Regions from separate parts of the Paenibacillus sp. NN59 genome, predicted to be linked through region 1. Evidence: predicted binding sites of a transcription regulator. Region 1 holds the regulator's gene; each other region holds the start of a gene.
What was found. Region 1 encodes Rex, which represses fermentation and respiration genes when NADH is low (regulators of the CRP and FNR family bind a similar motif). Its sites were predicted from a motif close to TTGTGAAATATTTCACAA; they were not measured.

Region 1 (7,622 bases):
TTGTCGAAAATTGACCGTTGCTCTTCAAGCCGGCGTTTCGTCTGCTCCATCAGTTCCTGTAAAATAACTTTATTTTCTCTCATCAGTTCTTCGGTAGTGACCATATCCATATTTACAATCCCGAGTGACGTCAAACCGGAAGCCATCATCGTCTGTACAACATTCGTCGCTTGTTCAAAGTCATTGCGTGAACCTGTAGAACGACCACCATAGTACATTTCTTCGGCGGCTGCACCACCCAGTGCAATCATGATCTGCTCCTCCAGAAAACGCTTCGTATACAGAAACTGCTCCTGTTGCGGGTTATGACGCACGTACCCAAGTGCCTGTCCACGCGGACTAAGGGCTACCTGGCTTACGCTCCCAGGACGCACAAGCTCAGCCATAATGGCATGTCCAAGTTCATGAATGGCCACTCTTTTCTTTTCCTCAACGCTCGACTCGCGATCGGTTTTCTCACCCATCATCACTTTGTCAATCGCAAGAGATAAATGACGCTGTTCGATGGTAAGCAAGCCCTCACGCATCGCATAGATCGCAGCTTCATTCATGACACTTTCGAGCTGTGCGCCTGAGAAACCGTAAGACTCTTCCGCTGTTTTATCCAGGCTCACGCCCTGTGTAAGTGGTTTGTTCACTGCATGTAGCTCCAAGATGTGTTTTCTACCTTTTTTATCTGGTAAATCCACCTGAATATGACGGTCAAAGCGCCCTGGACGTGTCAGTGCACTATCGAGCATCTCTTTACGGTTGGTAGCTGCAATCAGCAATATCCTAGGCGTCTCGGAAGTGTATATGCCATCCATCTCCGTCAGCAACTGATTTAAGGTCTGATCATACTCACGTTGCTGTCCACCTTCACGTTTACCACCGATCACATCAATCTCATCAATAAAAATGATCGCATTTTCCTTGTTTTCCTTCGCTGCCCGTGTTCTGGCATCCTTAAACAAATCCCGGATTCTGCTGGCACCTACACCGACATACATTTCAACAAACTCACTGCCTGATGCAGCTACGAACACCGAATCCGTGTAGTGAGCCGCGGCTTTAGCCATCAACGTTTTCCCAGTTCCCGGAGGGCCCGTCAGCAAAATGCCTTTCATCGGCCTTATCCCAAACTTCTGTATTTCTTCATGACGGATCAGAAAGTCAAGTGCCTCTCTTAATTCCTGCTTGGCACTGTCCTGACCTCCAATTTCTTCGAACGTCAGTTTTGAAGGTCCTTTTTTCTTCCGTTTACGCTCTTGTCCAGCACCTACCGTAATCCCGCCGCGCATCTGCATCATGAATAACAACCCACCAACCAACAATGCTGCGATCAGAATCGGAACAATATTCACACCGATAAAAGCAAGAAAAATGATAACAACGGGGACAATTCCTATGGCTGCTTCTTTTGTCCATTTAGGCATTAGGCCACACTCCTATCTGACCGGGTACACGCGGCAGTATAATAAACTTGCTGGCTTCTCCGTCTCGCAGACTTACATAAACATTGTTGTCATCCATCGCCGTATTGACTTGAATTCCTCCTGTAGCCATCTTGGACAACGTCGGAGTAATCTCGGCGTATTGTTTGTTCTCCATCGCCTGGGCTACGGTAAACATGGCATCTCCCCACCAGTTTTCAAGCGCCTCATTGGAGTGGTCTACGACATCCAGTTTGAGCACTCGGGAGCCGATCAGGTTCTGTCCTTCTCTATGAATATATTGCACCAGTCTACCTAAATCTACATTCGGCTTTAAATCAAGTTTCATTTGTACATCATTGCGGTTAATAGTTAACTGAACACTATTAACACCTTCGTACTGAGTAACCATCTTTTCAATCGGACTCTGTACGGCTACTTGACGGTATATGAACCAACCTCCAAACAACAGGACGGCAGAAACTACGGCGGTTAGAACAATAGGCAATACTTTCAGCTTCAAATGAATTACCCCTCCCAAAATGAGCCCGTCCTTAATCTACAGGCTTGTATATTTAGCTGTACATCATGTCTGCAACGTTTATTGCAGATTTGTTTGCGTTGTTCGTTAACTTCAGTACATATCTGAGTATATCACATCGTATATACAATTTCGAAGGCGAAAATATGAATAAATTAATAATTTTAACTATTTCATTTGATGTTCAATGGTTGGAATGCCAAAAAACCGGTTCAGTCGGTATCCCTTCTGCCGGTTTTTTGGCTTATTGTTATGTGCAACTATCTATGAATTGACCGTTTTATTCATCATCATAATGGAAGAAGAAGTATGAAGTCAGCTGTTCGGTAACGTATATACCAGATCGACTTGCTCTCCGTTGCTAAATCGGTAAAAGCGATAATAGTTATGCGTATCATCGTTATAGTACACTTGCCACACATAGATATTGTTCACAACACCTGGCATGATCCGTTTGATCTCACCGCCTGGAACGTCTGAGCTGAAACGGTTGCGAATCTGCGTTTCGGACATCCCGTTCTGCAATAACTCACTGTGCACACCTGCCGCGCCTTGTACAGGCTGATTATTATTATCAAACTTAACCCAAACCATAATGTCCTGATTATCTTTGTTTTTAGCTGTCATCGTCCAGTAAATGTTGTCAGCGCCAGTCTTTTCGCCCCACACGTACTTCCGCAGTTCATCAGGTGCTGTAATGCCCAGCTGGTTCTGTGCCGATTCAATCGCCAATGCTTCTTCCTGCCGCTGATCCTGCGTGACATAGACGTAATATCGCTGAAGTCCAATCAAGATCAGAACGAGAATGAGCAGCGATATCCATATCCACTTCTTTTTTTTCTTCAAGAGTTGAACTTCCTTTCCCTAAAAATGCGCATTGGAGTTGCCTCTTAACGCGCAAGCAATTGATCAAAGGCCAACTGGGATTCCCGCAAAATGCGCTCTTCATCCAGTGTTAAACATTCACCATGTTTTACGACTTGTTTGCCATCCACCCATACATGTTCCACATCTTTCGCCGAAGCCGAGTAGATGGCATGTGAAATCAAATCCGTGTGTGGATAGAAGTGAGCCTGTTCAATGTTGAGTGCAATAAAATCAGCCTTTTTACCAACTTGCAAAGCTCCAGTATCGTTCAGGAAGATGGACTTCGCACCGTAAGCTGTTCCAAGAAGCAACGCTTCCCCGGCAGGTACGGCGGTAGGATCACCGGATACTCCTTTATGAATTAAAGCTGCAAGTCTCATTTCCTCAAACATATCGAGATTGTTGTTACTTGCCGGTCCGTCTGTTCCCAAAGATACAGTAACTCCTGCTTTCAACAAAGCGGGAACACGAGCTACACCCGATGCAAGCTTCAAATTACTACCCGGATTATGGGATACAGCGACATCATGACGTGCCAAGATCTCGATCTCTTCATCGTTGAGATGCACAGCATGCGCTACGAGTGAAGGACGTGAGAAAAAGCCATGCTTCTCCAAATGTGCCACTGGACGCATGCCATAATCTGATACATTCTGCTCCACTTCACGAAGCGTCTCTGACATGTGCGTATGGAGAGGCAGGTTTAGATCATGCGCAACTTGAACAAGCTTCTCTATGTAATCTGGAGGGCATGTGTAAGGCGCGTGCGGAGAGATTACGGTTGTGATGCGTCCATCCGCCTGTCCATTCCATTCACGAGCAAATGCTGCGGACTCTTCCAGCTTTCTCATCTGCTCTTCTTCCGAACACAGTCCAATGACACCGCGAGCCAGCGCAGCTCTAGCTCCTGACTGTTCAACCACTTTTGCTACCTGATCCATGTGGTCATACATGTCCAGGAAAGCTGTTGTTCCGCCTTTTAACATCTCAAGCACCGAAAGGGATGCTCCCCAATACACGTCCTCAGAAGTCATTTTGGCTTCCATTGGCCACATTTTTTCTTGTAACCACACTTGTAATGCCAGGTCATCACCATGACCTCGAAGCAGAGACATTGCCGCATGACCATGCGTATTGATCAGACCCGGCAGGAAGAGCAGTCCTTTTCCATCCACTTTAGGCAGGTTCTCGTCACCATCCGGCAGCGTCTCACCAATATGCACAATCTTGTCATTTTCAACGACCATATACCCTTGAATCACAGTCCAATTGGCACCTTCTTTTACAGCAAATTTACCATTTTGGATTACCCATTTATTCGTTGTTGTCATCAAGCTCATCTTCCTTCCCGTTCTCCAAATAATAAGCCAAACTGAGCAAATCCGTTGTAAAGTCTGCATGATGAATCCGCACATGTGAAGGCGTTTTTAGAATCGTTGGCGCAAAATTCAGAATCGCCTCAATGCCCGATTGAATCAGTTGATCGGCAACATTCTGAGCTTCCGTGTCCGGCACCGTGATGATCCCGATACGAATGTTATCTTTCTGAACCGCTTCTGTAAGTTCTTCCATAGGTTTGACCGTCAGGCTATTAATTTTACTGCCAATCTTTGGCCCAAACGCATCAAAAATAGCGACAATTTTCATATTGTCCTTCAAATAAGCATTATAATTCGATAAGGCATGTCCGAGATTACCGGCCCCTACCAGAGCCACATTAATTTGCTGATCAATTTTCAAAATGTGACGAATCTTCTCGATCAGGTAAGACACATCATACCCGATTCCTTTACGACCAAAATCACCGAAATAAGCTAAATCTTTACGGATTTGAGCTGGATTCAAATCCAGTCGCTGTCCTAGCTCCTGCGAGGAAACCGTTGTCACCTCACGCTGAACCAACTCGTTTAAATAACGCAAATATACAGGCAGACGCCGTACTACCGCTTCTGATATTTTATCCGATTTCATCCTTGCTCCCCCTTACCATCGCCACGATTAAATAAATATTGAAAAGATGAGCATTCTGTATACATGCAATATCCATGCATGATGTCCTCATACAGAATGCCCGAATTATTAGGAATATAAGTTCATTAAAGCGCTGCCCTGTTCGAACTTTGTGAAGTCTTCTTCAAAGTTTAACGCCATGGTGAAGTCCAATGCAATGTTATAGCTTTACATCGTAATTATTTTTGAGTTTCTGCAGGTCGATCTAACCATTCAGCAATACGGGGAACCATCTGTTCTGTCAGCATATGCTCCATCTTTGGTCCCGGTAGCGAATACAGGAAGTACTTGCCGTAATAAGCTTCAATTACACGCGTATCATACACAATGACGATTCCGCGATCTTTGCCTGTCCGAACAAGCCTGCCGAACCCCTGCTTGAAGCGAATGACGGCCTGCGGCACAGAAAGCTTCATAAATGGATTTTTCTTCTGCTCTTGCAACAGTTCACTCTTCGCTTCCAGAAGCGGATGGTTAGGCGGCTGGAAAGGCAGTCTCACAATCGCAAGACAGGTCAGCGCTTCACCCGGAATATCCACGCCCTCCCAGAAGCTACTCGTACCCAGCAGGACTGCTGCTTTGGCATCTTGGAAGCGTCGGGTCAACTTCGAACGATTCCCGCTGTCAACACCTTGCCCCAGTAGCGAGATGTCATTCCCGGACAAAGCCTCTTTCAGTGATTCATAGACTTGTCGAAGCATTTTATAAGAGGTAAACAGCACCATCATACGTCCTTGAGTTGCAATCGCCGTCTCAGCAAGAGAGTGCACCAGCATCTGTACAAAGTGCGCGTCCCCTACGCTCCCCTTCAGACTCGGGAAATCCCGCGGGATTACTAACAAAGCTTGTTCCCGATAATTGAATGGGGAAGGTAGCACCGAGGTCAGAAGCCGATTATTGTCGGCAGCTTCCTGCAAACCCAGTTGCTCAATCATGAACTGGAATGACTTATCCACCGACAGCGTAGCCGATGTAAGAACAACGCTTTTCTTTTTATCGAAAAACATCTCTTTCAATTGTGCGCTCACATCCACCGGAACAGCGTATAGCTGGAGTGACTTGCTACGGAACTGTCCGCTGGCCTCCATCCAGTACACGGTCTTGGCATCATCCATACGCATGAAGAATCTTAAATTCTCCTTCATCGTCGTCAGATCTTTCAAGAGCCCGGTGATATCAGTGATCAGACTGTCGGACTGATAATCATCCTGATCTTCTTTTACTTCGAGCAACAGTTTGTCACCCTTACGAACCAAATCACCCAATGTCACATAGATCTGGTTCTCCAAATCCTGCAACTCCTGCCACTTGGCAGGCTTCTGAGACGCTTTAAGCCGCAGCGAGAACTGTCCGGTCTCCCCTGGAGAAGCATCACTCCGTTCAGGCAAAAGACCAAACAGAGCATCGCTCAGACGATCCCACATTTCCTTCACTTCCACGGCGAGAGGAAACATCTGATCCACCATTGAACCCCACTGTACACCGTTCTCGTGCCCTGACAACTGAGAGCGAAGCATGGGAAGCTGACCATTACGACTATCTTTGAACAAACGGGTCAGTGTGTGTACGAGCGTAAAATACTTCATGTGAAGCCCCAAATGTTTACCCGCTACATCTTCAAGATGGTGCGCTTCATCAATGACCAGACTTTCATAAGCTGGCAACAGCTGATGAGCAGCCTTCACGTCTGTAAACAGTTTGGAGTGATTGGTAATCACAATATCAGAAAGTCCCGCCTCATGTTTCGCACGATGATAGAAGCACTTGCGGAACCACGGACAGGATCTACCGAGACAAGACTCGGACTCGCTCTGCACCGTTTCCCAGAAATCTCCTCCGCGTGCACTGAGGTTCAATTCTTCATCGTCACCCGTTTCGGTTTGTGTGAGCCACACAATCATCTGTGCTGCCGTGAAGTAGTCCTCTTTCGGCGTAGCAAATTCACGTTTGTTGATTTTGTGCTCGAATTTGCGTAGACAGAGATAATGGCCTCTCCCCTTGAACACGGAAGCTTTGAACGGAAAAGGAACTACCTGCGTCAGCATCGGAATATCCCGTTCGCGCAGTTGTTCTTGCAAGTTAATGGTGTGAGTGCTTACCATCACCTTCTGTTCTTGTTTTACACTTTCATAAATAGCAGGTAACAAATATCCCAGGGATTTCCCTGTTCCCGTTCCGGCTTCCAGCAAAAGATGTTTCTCTTCATCCAGTGCCTGCCGTACGCTGCCAAACATCTGTGTCTGTGCTTCACGCTCTTCATAATGATCCAGTGTCTCTTTGAGGTTGGCGCGCACCTGATCCATAAACTGATCAAAGGTCACACCGTCCAGCGGATTCGCTTCTCTTTCATCCCGAGGAGCTCCAATTTCCGTCCAGTCACTAACGTTAAGCGCCAGCTGACGGTAATAGGTATGCCCATCCAGGTCCTGAATCGGTTCTGCTTCCTTCTCCGCACGTAGTCCGTCGAAAAACCATCCCAGATCACTGTCTTCTGGTGCAAACAGGTCGCTAAGCCGCTGAATTGTAATTAACGGCAGCTCTCTAAGTTCATCGAGACATTTGAGCAAAACATGAGCTGTTGCCAGTGCATCACTGTCAGCCTGATGAGGCCGGTCATGTTCAAATCCAAATTCGGCTGATACATAACCAAGCTGGTATGAACCCAGCGACGGAAAAGTTATTTTCAAGAAATCAATCGTATCCAGAATACGACCTGTAAACGGTAAATATCCACATCGATCAAGTGCATTCTGTAAAAAATGAAAATCGAATGCTACGTTATGGCCCACCAG
Region 2 (7,622 bases), 180 kb from region 1:
TCGTACCTACATGCAGGCTTTTGTTCAATAGTGGTCGGGTCAAACGTATGGCTAATGCAGTATAAGGAGGGTCTGCTTGCAGGCTCTCCCTTTTTTGATGGTAGGTGCTTAGACAGGGAAAGGACAAAAGTAACGGCTTTGACACTGTTTTTTATCAAAGAATGTGCCATAATAAAGGGTATGGACAACAGGGTGAATGATTTTACGCAGGGTGGTGTTACCTACATGATGAAGAAAATTCCCGGTTACATAGGTCTATGTATGCTTGTTCTCGTCATTTTGACGGGGTGTACCAGAGAGACACAGCCTTCCGAACAGCCGGTTGTCTCAGAGAAAGATTCAGCCAATACGATTACGGTTGCCATTGATGGCAGTACTTTTTTACCTGATGCGACGAAGTCCATCAAACGAGATTTCAGTGAAGGCTTGACGCTCAAAAAAGCTTTGCTGAACAGCGGGCTGGTTGATTTTACGGCAGACGGAAAACGGATCCAGTCTGTGGGTGAGGTTTCTCTTGATTCGTCTCTGAGTTGGGCAGTGAAGCTGAACGGTAAGGATATTGCTCCAGAAAAGTGGGATACCGAGCTTCATGCTAAGGATGAAGTCATTATATACGTCAAAGCTGCTGACAGCGGGGGAGAAGGTGTCGCATATCAGACAACCCTGCTTAAAGTGAGCGGTGGTAGCGTGGAACCAAATCTGAATCGGCAGTATGCCGGTATTTATGTGCAAGAATGCACTGTTCGTGACGTATTAAAATCCAGTGGGGTTGTGCGTCTGTCGGAGAATAACAAGTTTGTTGTTGCTGTTGAGAATGTTATGCCTCGGACGAATCAGCGCTGGGTAATCAAGGTCAATGACAAAGAGTTAATGGAGAATGGATTGGATATGAAATTAAATCCACGGGATGCGGTGAAGCTTGAACTTGTCAACGCATCCTGAGCACATACAAGTAAATACGAAAAGCCCAATGTTGATAATAATCAAATTTGGGCTTTTTACTATATGATGAACTCTTTAAACAGTCGTGATAGCAAGTGAAAGGTCCGCTACCTGAGGTCAAGCTATTCATTTAACATGACGTCAAATGCGGCAAATTTCATTCGGGCACAATTCGCAGTGGCAAATGCCCTGCAACATTTTCAGGTCTTTGATCACAATCATACCATTGTCATATTCAATGGCATCTTTTTTGCGAAGATCACTGAGCATACGGTTTACACTTTCACGGGTAGCGCCAATCATATTGGATAGGTCCGTGTGGGTAATTTTTTTATGAATCATCACATGATCTCCGTGCGCCTCTCCATACGAATTGGATAGCCTGATCAAGGTAGAACAGAGTGCCCCAGGTTTACCGTACAACATTAGATCTCGGAACTTTGTTTGGGTCAAACGATGATGAATGCCCATCCACTTCATGAAATCAATCGCAAAGTCACAATGCTGACAGATCAACATTTCCAGGTCCTTGTGTTCCAGCACACCAATCTCGCTGTCCTCCAGTACTTCCGCCGAGAAGCTGTGTCTGGAGCCAAAAAACGGATCAGCCTGACCAATCATATCGCCTGTCTGGTACATGTACATGATCAGTTCCTTGCCCTCGTCGGTGGATTTCGTGATCTGTGCACGTCCCCGTTTCATATAATAAAGTTTGTCAGAGACGTCACCTTCCCAGTACAGATGTGTTCCTTCCGGGTAAGTTCGGTCTTTCATCGTTACAAGCAGATGATTAAAATTCACTTCCGAGAAACAGTTGGTGTTTCCGCGTTTTTCCAGTACGTTTGTTAGTTCTCCCATACGTTGATCTCCCCTTTATCTCCCCGGTCTGGCGAGTGCAGCTACATGTTGCCCCCGAGGTTCGCCGCAAACTGTGCCATCCTGATCTGGGCATCTCGGCCGTGTGGAGGTACGGTACAAATTGCGGTGGTTCAATTTTTAAGTTCAGTATATACCTAATCTTACCGTTTGAGGGGCATGGAAAGCATTTAAAAATGGCGAAATTTCAAACATTGTGATTAAATTCACTTTTCGAGGGGAAGGATGAGGCTGTTGGTCTACTATTTCTAATAGAAGGTGAATTCTCATCGGAAAGATGCCGTTAAAAACTTAACTAAAATTTGTCATACTTTGTGAAAAAAATCACATAATATATCTTTTCCCCATGGTACGATGTGCATGTAAAGAAGAGAGACAAACCAATACGAACCTTTAGGAGGATGAGGGAGATGGCTGTAAAAAATGAAGTCGCCCCAACAAAAGAACCGACAGCAGGTCAGTATATTCAAACGTTAATTGATAAAGCGAACAAAGCACATGCAGCATTCATGTCCATGGATCAGGAGCAAATAGACCGGATTGTGCAGGCAATGGCGCTTGCGGGACTGGATAAACATATGATGCTCGCCAAAATGGCCGTGGAAGAAACCGGACGTGGTGTATATGAAGATAAAATTATTAAAAATATATTCGCAACAGAGTATGTTTATAACAGCATTAAATATGAAAAAACAGTAGGCGTTATCGAAGACAATGAATATGACAGCTTCCAGAAAATTGCGGAGCCGGTTGGTATTATCATGGGGATCACACCGGTAACCAACCCGACATCAACAACGATGTTTAAAGCACTGATTGCCATCAAAACACGTAACCCGATCATCTTTGGTTTCCACCCTTCCGCACAGAACTGTAGCCGCGAGGCCGCGAAAATTTTGCTTGAAGCTGCTGTGAAAAACGGTGCTCCAGCCGACTGTATCCAATGGATTGATGATCCATCCATGGATCGTACGAACGCATTGATGAATCACAATGATGTGGCTCTCATCTTGGCGACAGGCGGATCAGCGATGGTACGGGCAGCGTACAGCTGTGGTAAACCGGCACTGGGCGTAGGACCAGGCAACGTGCCTTGCTTTATCGAGAAAAGTGCAGATATCAACCAGGCGGTAACGGATTTGATTCTGTCGAAGTCTTTTGACAATGGTATGATCTGTGCGTCCGAACAAGCGGTCATTATTGAAGAACCCATCTTCGATCAAGTGAAAAAGAAAATGATTACGAACGGCTGTTACTTTGTGAACAAAGAAGAGGCAGCCAAATTGACAGCAGGTGCAATCAACGCAGAGAAATGTGCGGTTAACCCGACCATCGTAGGTCAGTCCGCTGTGAACATTGCCAAAATGTGCGGTATTGAAGTACCGGCAGGTACTAAAATTCTGGTAGCCGAGATTGAAGGTGTAGGCACCAAATTCCCATTGTCCGCCGAGAAACTGAGTCCGGTGCTGGCGTGTTACAAAGTTAAATCTGCAAAAGATGGTATTGAGCGTGCGGCAGAAGTGGTTGCTTTTGGTGGTATGGGTCACTCCTCTGTCATTCATTCGAACAATGAAGAAGTGATCAATCAATTTGCGGATCGCCTGCAAACCGGACGGATTATCGTGAACTCCCCTTCAACACATGGCGCAATCGGAGATATCTATAATACCAACATGCCATCGTTGACACTGGGTTGTGGATCGTACGGACGTAACTCGACATCTTCCAACGTAACTGCTGTGAACCTAATCAATGTGAAAAGGGTGGCTCGCCGTACCGTGAATATGCAATGGTTCAAAGTGCCGAACAAAGTCTACTTCGAAAAAGGGGCAACTCAATACCTTGCCAAAATGCCGGACATTACTCGCGTAGCGATTATTACAGATGCCATGATGGTCAAACTCGGATATGTGGAAAAAGTAGAGCATTATCTGCGTCAACGTCAGACACCGGTAGCGATTGAAGTCTTCTCAGAAGTTGAGCCAGATCCATCAACAACAACAGTAGACCGCGGTACAGCCATGATGGAACGCTTCCAGCCAGACTGTATTATCGCACTCGGTGGCGGGTCACCGATGGATGCTGCCAAAGCGATGTGGTTGTTCTATGAATATCCGGATACAGAGTTCAACAACCTGAAACAAAAATTCATGGATATCCGTAAACGGATTTACAAATACCCAAGACTCGGATCGAAAGCGAAATTCGTAGCCATCCCGACAACATCGGGTACAGGTTCGGAAGTCACATCGTTTGCGGTAATTACGGATAAAGAGCATGGCAACACCAAATATCCGCTCGCTGACTATGAATTGACACCAGATGTGGCGATTGTTGACCCTGAGTTCGTATACAGTTTGCCAAAAACGGCAGTAGCCGACACCGGTATGGACGTATTGACACATGCGATTGAAGCGTACGTATCCGTTATGGCGAATGACTACACAGACGGTCTGGCAATCAAAGCCATCCAACTGGTGTTCCAATACCTGGAGCAATCGTCACTGCAAGGTGACAAACTGGCACGCGAGAAAATGCATAATGCTTCCACGATTGCCGGTATGGCTTTTGCCAACGCGTTCCTGGGCATTAACCACAGCTTGGCGCATAAATGGGGCGGTCAATATCACACCGCACACGGACGCACCAATGCCATCCTATTACCACACGTTATTCGTTACAATGCGAAAAAACCGACGAAATTTGCATCGTTCCCGAAATATTCGCACTTTGTGGCAGATGAGCGGTACGCCGAAATCGCACGTATTCTCGGATTACCAGCACGCACAACCGAAGAAGGCGTGAACAGCTTGATCAAAGCCATCCGTGATCTGAACAAAAAACTGGGCATCGAGGAATCGTTCCAGGAGATCGGCTTTGACGCGAAAGACTTCGAATCGCGTGTAGACTACTTGGCAGATCGCGCCTTCGAAGACCAATGTACAACAGCGAATCCAAAACTGCCGCTGGTCACTGAACTTGCCGATGTGTACCGCAACGCTTTCTATGGCAAATTTGAATAACAAGCAACATAAATTACAACTTAGTACTTCAAGTTAAGGCAAGTGATTCAGGGGTTCTCCACATTGGGGAGCCCCGATTGCCGTATAGTTGCATAGCCGAAGGAAAGAGCGGAGAGATAGGAAAGGAGGTGGGAAAAAGGAAAGTGAGCAAGGGAGAAAACGGATAGATCGTTGTAGGAGGTGAGGCAAAGAGGGCAGAGAAACGAGAAACGAAGCCCTTATTTATCGGACAGGTCTTGTACAAGGTCGAAGCGGACCGTCCGTTTTTCAGGAGCATTGTGGTCTCATGCATGAATGAGGTCACACGAGAACGTACCAGTAGAGTTGTAGCAAAGTGATACCCGCGTAAGCAGTAGAAAAAGGATGGGCAGAAAAACGGAGAAGCGAAGCGTCCGTTTTTCAGGAACCTCCTACAAGACCTTGGTTGCTCCGAGCATAGCGGAGCAATGGTTCCCCAAAATGCTAGGAACAAAGGGGAGGGGGCTGTTTGCACAGAAGAGGTTCACACGATAACGGAGCGGGCAGGACAGACGGAAGAAGCGAAGCGTTCGCATTTATCACCGGATTTTCACTTTGGAAAAGTGAATCGAAAAAATCCGGAGATAACAGCGATCTGAAGTTGTTCTGCCCGCGGAGTGGTCAAGTGGGAACAACCGTGGCGCAGTGCAATAAGACAACATCCAGAGTTTGTGATAAAAATCACAGATGGTGTGACTTGCTCGACGTATACTGAAAATATAAGAAAAACATTCATTCCGCGGTTCCGGTTCCCCAGTAGAGAGAACGTGTTCCGGATCATGTGAAACAATTCACATAAATCGCGGCTTTGGACACATGATGATACGTCTATTGCAACAATATAATGTGTCCAGAAATCCAAAAAAGCGGAGGGATTACGATGTCGGTGATCGAAAAAGATGTTAAACAACAAACAGGCTGGAGAAACTTTACCAAAGGAACATGGACCAAGACGGTTAATGTGAATGATTTTCTGGAACATAACCTTTCCCCATATTATGGCGATGAGGCGTTCCTTGCAGGTGCAACCCAGAATACCAAAGAATTGTGGGATATTGTATCCGACCTGACCAAAAAAGAACGGGATAACGGTGGGGTGCTTGACGTTGATGTGAATACGCCTGCAACAATTACTTCCCACCAACCGGGATATTTGGATCAAAGCAAAGAGCAGATTGTCGGAGTTCAAACAGACGCTCCGTTCAAACGTTCCATTCAGCCATTCGGCGGAATTCGCATGATGATTGATGCTTGTGAAGCATACGGGTTCGAAATGCCACAAGGTGTCATTGATATATTTACAAATATTCGTAAAACGCATAACCAAGGTGTATTCGATGCTTACACTTCCGAGATGCGTGCAGCACGTAAAGCGGGTATTATCACAGGTTTGCCGGATGCTTACGGTCGTGGCCGGATCATCGGTGACTATCGCCGGGTAGCTTTGTACGGAGTTGACTTCCTGATTCGTAACAAAAAAGGTGAGCTCAATGCACTTGAAGTTGATGTTATTGATGAAGATGTCATTCGTTTGCGCGAAGAGTTATCCGAACAGATTCGTGCACTGCAAGAACTGAAACAACTGGGCGAGATGCATGGCTTCGATATTTCATTACCAGCAACAACGGCTAAAGAAGCATTCCAATGGTTGTACTTCGGCTACCTTGCAGCGATCAAAGAACAGAACGGTGCTGCAATGTCCCTGGGACGTGTATCTTCATTCCTGGATATCTACATTGAACGTGATTTGCAAGAAGGTATCCTGACAGAAGAACAGGCTCAAGAACTGGTTGACCACTTTGTCATGAAACTGCGGATTGTTAAATTCCTGCGCACGCCGGATTACAACGAATTGTTCAGTGGTGACCCAACATGGGTAACAGAGTCTATCGGCGGGATGTCCGTCAACGGCGAAACACGTGTAACCAAAAACAGCTTCCGTTTCCTGCACACACTGCACAACCTGGGACCTGCTCCGGAGCCGAACTTGACTGTTCTGTGGTCCACGAAGTTACCTGAAGCTTTCAAAGATTATTGCAGTAAAGTATCGATCGAAACCAGCTCCATCCAGTATGAAAATGATGATCTGATGCGTCCAATCTATGGCGATGATTATGGTATCGCCTGCTGTGTATCTGCAATGAAGATCGGTAAACAAATGCAGTTCTTCGGCGCACGTGCCAACTTGGCGAAAGCATTACTGTATGCGATCAACGGTGGACGTGACGAAAAATCGGGAGCACAGGTTGGTCCGGAGTATCCTGCCATTACATGTGAGGTACTGGATTATAATGAAGTGATGAAACGCTTCAAACCGATGATGGAGTGGCTCGCTAAACTGTACATGAACACTCTTAACGTCATCCACTACATGCATGATAAATACAGCTACGAGCGGATTGAAATGGCGCTCCATGACCGTGACATTCTACGTACGATGGCTTGTGGTATCGCGGGACTGTCGGTAGCAGCGGACTCACTCAGTGCCATCAAATATGCCAAAGTTAAACCGATTCGCAACGAACAAGGCATTGCCGTTGATTTTGAAATTGAAGGTGAATTCCCTTGTTACGGCAACAACGATGACAGTGTAGATAGCATTGCTGTAGAGCTGGTAGAAAGCTTCATGAGCATGATTCGCAAGCACAAAGCCTATCGTAACGCAATGCCAACGCAATCTGTACTGACCATCACTTCCAACGTGGTGTATGGTAAGAAAACAGGAACAACACCAGATGGACGTAAAGCAGGCGAACCATTTGC
Region 3 (7,622 bases), 3.1 Mb from region 1:
CATAGCCTTGCCCTGAGAGATACAATCCGGAACGCCAATTCCGCGGTAACCTCCGCCACCAACGTACACTCCAGGCATAACATCTTCCAGTAACTTCTCAACCTCTGCGATTCGTTTTAGATGCCCGACTTGATATTGGGGCATGGATAACGGTAATCGGTTGATCTCTGTAAAAACAGGCTCTGCGGAGATCCCCATGGTATCCTGTAATTCGCGGCGTACTTCAGCAATGATTTCTTCATCGGTAAGCTGATGACTCATCGGTTCACGGCCGTATTTCCCCACATATGCTCGCAAAAGAATGTGACCTTTCGGCGCTGTATGCTCCCACTTAGATGATGTCCAGGTGCAGGCTGTAATTTTGCGTTCTTCCTTGCGCGGTACAACAAAGCCGGATGCATTCAGGGAAACACCCACATCCTGCTCGCGATAAGCAAGTACGACGTTCATCACCGAAGCATACGGGATCGCACGCAGGTGTTCTGTAATCGCCTCATGCTCATGTGCAAGCATATCCGCTGCTGCATACGCTGGAGTCGCAATCACTACCGCATCCGCCGCAAGCGTCGTTCCATTGTTAAACTGAACCGTATAACGTATAGTGTCTTTTCCTTGCTCTTGTTCTGCTTTCGACACACGGGAAATTTCCGTGTTCCTGATCAAATGCGCTGTGGAAGAAAGTGTCTGTTCAAGTTGCGTTACCACACCTTCCAGTCCGCCCCGTGCACTCAAAAACATGCTTCGAGTGGCCGTGCCCGATGGTTTTGATGCGGGTTTGGGAGCTGGACGGGTTGCCGATATAGTTGTAGGTTGTGACGTAGACTCCGTTGTGGTTTGAGCCGTAGGCTTGACTGTTTGCTTCGGGGCGCGGCTTTTTCTCACACCCAGCATGCCCACGATCAGGCTACGGTGTTTTTGCTCCGTTTCCTGTAGCATTGGAAACGTTGCTTGTACACTCAGTCCGTCCGCATTGCCAGCATATATGCCTGCCAAGAGCGGCTCGGCGATCTGCTCCAGTACTTCATCGCCAAGGCGTCTGCGTAGCAGTTGCCCCAGGGACTCATCCTCCCTGCTCGACCTCCGCGGCAAAACAAGATCTGCCGCTGCTCGCACCTTGCCCCGAAGGGACAATAAACGAGTTGTTACGAAGGGTTTCCACTTCGTAGGCACTCCGAGCATAAAGCCATCCGGAATCGGATGCAGTTTATTCCGATACGCGATATAGCTATGCGACACCCCTGGACGCGTACCAACGAGTTCTTCACCCATACCGAGCTCCTGCATAAGCTCAATGATGGAGGTTTTCCGTGCGAGAAAAGAATCGGGCCCCCGTTCGATCACGAATCCATCCCTTTTACCGGTGTGCACATGTCCACCGAATCGATCATTTTTTTCAACAATAATAAGTTCTGCTGCAACATCATTCGCTCTACAAAACTGTTCGATATAATAAGCTGCGCTCAATCCGGTAATGCCACCGCCAGCGATGACAACTTGTTTCGTGCGTTGATTATCCATGCTACACTTCCCGCCATATAAACTTTAACGCAGCGCCGCCGGGATATAGGCACAGGAAGGATCACTGTCCATGTAATCTCCCGTCATTGCATACGCTCTTGCTCTGGAGCCACCACACATCGTTTTGTACTCGCAGACTGCACATTTTCCGTTCAATTTCGACTTATCCCGCAAGGTCTGCATCACCGGTGAATTCCGGTACACCTCAATTAGCGACTCATTCTTCACATTACCGCACACCACGGGCAAGAAACCGCTAGGATAGACGTCCCCCGTGTGACTGATAAACACAAACCCGTCCCCATCATTGACCCCTTGCGGTGCACGTCCCAGCATATCTTTGCTTTTGGCGAGACCCTTGGCAAGATCTGCATGATTTCCTGCGCTCTGCTCGGATTGAAGTTCTAAGCCTTGCTTGGAGTTCTGCTCTGAGGCCTGCTCTGCTCCTGCTGTCCGTTGCTGTATCATTACCCGTCTGTAGTGAGGCGCCTCCGTTGATTTCACGCCGTAAGGCATCTCATGAGCAAGCTGCACCATCCACTTCATGACCTGTTCATGCTCTTCCGCTGTGATCATATCTTTCTGCTGAGCTCTGCCTGTCGGAATGAGGAAAAACAGACTCCACAACACAACGCCCATCTCTTTCACCTTAAGGCTGATGGCCTCCAGATCGTGTAGGTTATAACGGGAAACGGTCGTGTTGATTTGAATCGGAATGGCTGCTTCCTGCAAAAATCGAATGCCCCTCATCGTCATATCATAAGAACCTCTGGTTCCGCGAAAATGATCATGAATCTCGGCCGTTGACCCGTCCAGACTAAACGCCCAGCGGGATAAACCGATTTCCTTCGCTTGCATAATTGCCGCTTGAGTGACCTTCGGCGTGGCACTAGGCGTCATGGACACGGGTAACCCCTTCTCCCGAATCGCATACTCCGCCAGTTCAAACAGATCTGGCCGCATTAGCGGGTCACCCCCCGTGAAAACAAATAACGGTTGTTCCTGCATAGCGGCGATATCATCTATCAGCCTTTTTCCCTGTTCGGTGGTCAGTTGACGTGGATCAGCCCGATACTGGGCCTCTGCCCGACAATGTACACATTTCAGCGCACATGCCCGGGTCACTTCCCAGATCACGATGAACGGATATTGGGTATAATCACGTGGCTTCATCTGCGGCCTTAACTGCTGCATTTGCGCCTTGATCTGTGGCATCGTCATCCATTCTCCCCCTATCTACATGCCATTAAGTGTAGAGCAGATGTCGGGTCAGGAAAGTGAGAAGAATCACAAAACAGACATAACGATCACACGGTAACGAATCAGGCAAAATAAAAAGCGATCTCTCCCGAATCCTGCTCGGAAAAGATCGCCCTATGAAAATATCTATATGTTATAGAAATTAGTTGCCCCAGTATTGCTTCGCAATCTGCTGACCCTGATGAATCTTCGCCCACTGCTGGGCTTCGCTCAGTTCGTTCCCGCCATCACAGGACGCAAAACCACATTGGTGAGACAGCAGTAGCCTATCTTTGTCAATGATCTTGGAGGCTTCGTCCAGCAGACGAACCACGCGCTCCTCATCATCGAGCGTACTTGTTTTGGAGGACAGCAGACCCAGTACAATTTCTGTATCCGGTCTGTCTTTGAACACTTCCAGCGCTTCGATGGAACCCGCACGATCATCATCCCACTCCAGGAAGAAACGATCATACTTCAATTGCTTCAGGAACAGATTCGCAATCTTCACATACGATCCGCCGCCCATGTTACGGGAGTCATAGTTGCCGCGGCAGTTATGTGTCCACATTTTCAGACCCAGACTATGACCGAAGTCAATGACCGTATTGTTGATATCAATAAACTCCGTGGCGAGACCCTGTACTTCCTCTTGATTAATATGCTCTCCGGTAAAAGGCGAGTTCGGATTGTCATCGGCAAACAGCTCCCAGAGACAGTCATCCATTTGCAGAATTTTACCACCCGCAGTTGCAAACTCCTGCACAAATTCCTTATAAGCACTTACCAAGCCGGCTTTCAGCTCCTGTGTATTCTGGTATACGGCATCCTTGCCCCCAATGTTGTCCGACCACGATAATTCACCGAAAATATGGGACGGCGATGGAATGCAGAGTTTGGTCTGCTGGTCACCCGCTTGGTCTTGCAACTGCTTGAACAGTTGAATGAAATGATGATTCTTGCCGCTCAGTTGCCCCGTAATACGCAGCCCGATATCTTTACGTGTTTCATATTTAGAAGTGCCGTCCACATCCCGGAAAAAATACCCATGATCCGCAATATACCGCTCCACTCCGCCGAATCCCCACACAAAATCGAGATGCCACATCGATTTGGAAAATTCGCCGTCCGTGATAACAGACAAGTCGTTCTCAATCTCTTTTTGGATCACTTGTTCAATCGCTTTCGTCTCACATTGCTGGTATCCTTGAAAGTTTTCATAGAATGGATACTGGATATCATCCCGGTGTTCAATCTGTGTTTTATATGTCAGCAGCTCTTCCGGCCGCAATAAACTCCCTACGATCTGGAACTTGTCAGTCATGTAAATAACCCCCTCGTTGTATATGATTATCATATCACGCGGAGCGGGGTTAGAAGAGATACCAAAAATGTATGACTGGTTATAGCTTCAGGCTATAACAACTGGGGAACAAACACATGTATGCTCTTCAATTTTGATGTTTAGTTTTTAGTCTTTTCCCTCTATTGAAATCGTCTCACAGTCATTGAATATTGCAAACCGCTCGAAACATTCCTTCACCACGGCTACAAGTTCTTCGGTTGGCTGCATGCCTTTTTCGTACCAGACATGTTTAACAACAAGCCTTCCAGATTTCCGTTCCACGATAATCTCGGCTCTCCCAATGAACCGGTCTCCATACAGTAAGGGCAACACATAATAGCCAAATTTCCGTTTGAGAGCTGGCGTATAGATCTCCCATTTATAGTCGAACTCAAACAATGCATAAATAAGCTTTCTATCCCACATTAAATTATCCAGTGGAGCAATTAATTCGCAACGCTCTTGTAACTCCGGATTTTGCAGTATGTGTTCAATCATAGGTAAGTCTTCTGTCCGGCAGTATAAACGTTCCTTGATTTGTTCTACCTCAACAGCAATAATGCGATCCTCCAGCAATAGCTCATGAAAAGCCCTGTTCCGCTGCTCTGTTTTTAACCCCCATATATTAAGCCAGGCATCGGATGCACGATTCCACAGTAAACCAACCGCACCGATTCGGCGCAATACTCTCCACTTGTGATGATCTAATTCATTCAATAACGGTTCCGGGGCGTGCAATAAATCAGATTGTATGTGCTTCTCAGCCAGATCATAATATTTACGTGTTCCTTTTTTATGATGGATAACCAGTTCACCTGTCGAATACATCTGCTCCAACACCGAGCGCGAAACATTGTTCCCACTACTCCAGTGAATGGCTGAACGCCAAGTGAAATCTCCTTCTAGTTGCAATGCATTTAATTCATTCGAACTTACCGGACCAACTCGCTGTATATAATCCCGTACTTGCCTTGTGAGCGTCTCCATCTGGGGATAGCTTTCGGCATGTTGCCTGGCCGCTTGTCTGTACCGTTCGAAATAAGGCCAGTCCTCAATAGAGATTATAGCGAGATTCTTATCGGGATAATCCATCAGTAATCGATCTTCATACAATAACTCTTCAAGCATGTTCTTGCTAAACCCACGAATGCGTGACTGCAATACTAACTCGGCATTTTTTCCACAGATATCGATAGGATCATATTGAAGGCAACCAACCTGTCTTGTAAATTCCATGACCCCTGACTTTCCGACATATTGATGCTCCCCCAATAACCCATGCTTTAACAATAAAAACCGCCTGGCTTGCCGTCTGGTTAATTGTATCATTGGACGTATTCACCCCTTAACAAGTTCAACCACAGTAATCCCCCGAATATGTATAAAATATAGCATGAACAAAACGTATGTTCTTATTATATCTTATCTTTGTTGAAGTATAAAAACAATATGTAGTACAACATATTTTGTTCTAAACCGCTCTACATTAGATTCTCTACCCTTTGAGCTTGCCGATAATAACCTTTGGTTGGCTAAGTTCCAGCGTTGCGGTCCGATAAACACAAGTAGACCGCCCCCTTACAAAGGTCGCGGTCTACTTGGTCGTGTATGCTCTTGTTTGAAGCCCACCGCTCTTAGAAGCGGCTATTTCGGCAAAGAGTCGTGTTACAGCACGGCTCTCTTTGCTTTATAAGCTGTTTGTAAGCTTGATTTAACATGCGAAATAACGATTTCACACTGTCCTGCGGCGCAGTTCGTAAAAATACTGCACGGCAGAATGCTTCATTTTAATCGAATCCGACATGTTCAGAATCCGCTTTTTGCCCACCCGTCTGTCGATCAGCGCCAAAATATTGAGCAGAATGTCATTGCTCTCCAGATTGTCCTCGATTGAAGTGGCCAGAAACGTTGTTGCTACCGACGTAAAATTCGATTTGCTCAATGCGGCTTGAGCCGCTAACAGTTCCTTAGCATGAGATGTGCTTTTTCTACCTCGCACCATGATCTCAAGTCGTTCTTCCGGTACAGCCCCTTTCGTTTCTTTACGAATGGCTTCAATCTCTTCCATACTTACAGGAATTACGATATTGGGATCATTCTTGATCTCCTGATCGGTCTGATACCACCGTATGGGTGTCGTCGTATCCGCCATATTAAGGATATTCTTCTGATCCACGGTCAGATAACCACTCCCTGATTTATCCGGTGAATAGCGGTAACTGGTTGCCCGGTACGCTACTGTGCCGGCCAGTGCGGGGCTAAGGAAACTCTCTAATTGTTGTTTTAATTTACTCCAGGACATAGTTCCTCCTATTCTCAGAAAAGCTTCAACAGAACATTTACATAAAGTATAGCACAGCACAACGATACGCCCCTCTAATAGCTACAGCACAAAAGAATAGTTCACCTTTGAAGTCATCTGGGTCTTTCTTGAAGTTTTTATCTCCATGACTCACACATTTTCTTTTGTTGATGCTATCATGAAGATATTCAGATATTTATAGCGAATTTTGTAGATTGGGGTCAACTTCATGTTCAGGGATATTCTGCGAGTCAGTTCTCGTACGATCTTGCTTCACATCATTTTTGTCGTTGTTATCGGTTTGGTCATAAGCTACGCCGTGATGTCTGCACCAGATTCCCCTCCCGTTAGAAGCGAACAAGGCATACTCGATTTAACTCAGGGTCATATTCGTACAAATCCTGTACAGTTAGAGGGAGAATGGACATTCTACTGGCATCAGTTGCTTTCGCCTGAGGATATACGAAGTCGTATGGAAATGGGTGGACAGTCTGACCGATATATCAATATACCTGGATCATGGCTAGGCTACCGATTGGATGGTCAAGAACTGACAGGAGAAGGCTTTGCCACTTTTCGTCTGCTCATTAAGCTTAGCGAGCAGGACAGAAATGAGCGACTTGCGCTGCGGTTACCTACCATTTTCCATGCTTATAAACTATGGGTGAATGGAGAACTGCTTGCAGAAGCAGGTAGGGTTGGTCAGGACAAAAGTAACATGACACCGCAATTGGCAACAAAACTGGTGTTCTTCCAGCCCGAGAGCGATACGGTAGAACTCGTGATGCAAGTATCCAATTTCTATCATAATCGTGGCGGTATCACCAAAGAAATAGAACTAGGTGGCAGTAACGTATTAACGGTCCAGACTAAACTGAAGGTTGCCACAGACATGTTTGTAACAGCAAGTCTGCTCGTCATTGGCTTGTATAATCTGATGTTGTTCTTGCTCCGCCGTCAGGACAGAGCACCGTTATACTTTGGTCTGTTTACCTTGTTGTTTGGCATCCGATCCATGCTGAATGGCGAGCTGATGTTTACACAATTTTTTCCTGATTTCCCGTGGGAATTGCAGTTTAAAATGGAATATCTGACTCTTTGTCTTGGTGGGTATGTCATTACCAAGTATTATGAATGTATTTTCCCGAATTATGTCTCACGATGGTTCCGTCTTGGCAGCCGAATCGTAACGGGATTACTCTGCCTGGTTGTTGTCAT

Region 2: adhE (bifunctional acetaldehyde-CoA/alcohol dehydrogenase) is a predicted target of Rex. The motif match lies at 2,131-2,148, and genes of this name have one in related genera.
Region 3: ACT89M_RS04140 (TIGR04053 family radical SAM/SPASM domain-containing protein) is a predicted target of Rex. The motif match lies at 2,794-2,811, and genes of this name have one in related genera.

What each region holds. Positions count from the first base shown of each region.
Region 1 covers NZ_CP199678.1:4,030,422-4,038,043, forward strand. The annotation lists gene ACT89M_RS17645 (AAA family ATPase) at 1-1,415, opposite strand, end outside; gene ACT89M_RS17650 (hypothetical protein) at 1,408-1,935, opposite strand; gene ACT89M_RS17655 (DUF5590 domain-containing protein) at 2,269-2,799, opposite strand; gene ACT89M_RS17660 (amidohydrolase) at 2,844-4,151, opposite strand; gene ACT89M_RS17665 (redox-sensing transcriptional repressor Rex) at 4,135-4,791, opposite strand; gene dinG (ATP-dependent DNA helicase DinG) at 5,010-7,622, opposite strand, start outside.
Region 2 covers NZ_CP199678.1:4,211,049-4,218,670, reverse strand. The annotation lists gene ACT89M_RS18605 (hypothetical protein) at 1-31, shown strand, start outside; gene ACT89M_RS18600 (hypothetical protein) at 226-942, shown strand; gene ACT89M_RS18595 (Crp/Fnr family transcriptional regulator) at 1,084-1,800, opposite strand; gene adhE (bifunctional acetaldehyde-CoA/alcohol dehydrogenase) at 2,229-4,841, shown strand; gene pflB (formate C-acetyltransferase) at 5,740-7,622, shown strand, end outside.
Region 3 covers NZ_CP199678.1:920,752-928,373, reverse strand. The annotation lists gene hemG (protoporphyrinogen oxidase) at 1-1,518, opposite strand, end outside; gene ACT89M_RS04140 (TIGR04053 family radical SAM/SPASM domain-containing protein) at 1,543-2,733, opposite strand; gene ACT89M_RS04135 (cobalamin-independent methionine synthase II family protein) at 2,921-4,081, opposite strand; gene ACT89M_RS04130 (winged helix-turn-helix domain-containing protein) at 4,229-5,338, opposite strand; gene ACT89M_RS04125 (SF0329 family protein) at 5,835-6,404, opposite strand; gene ACT89M_RS04120 (ATP-binding protein) at 6,634-7,622, shown strand, end outside.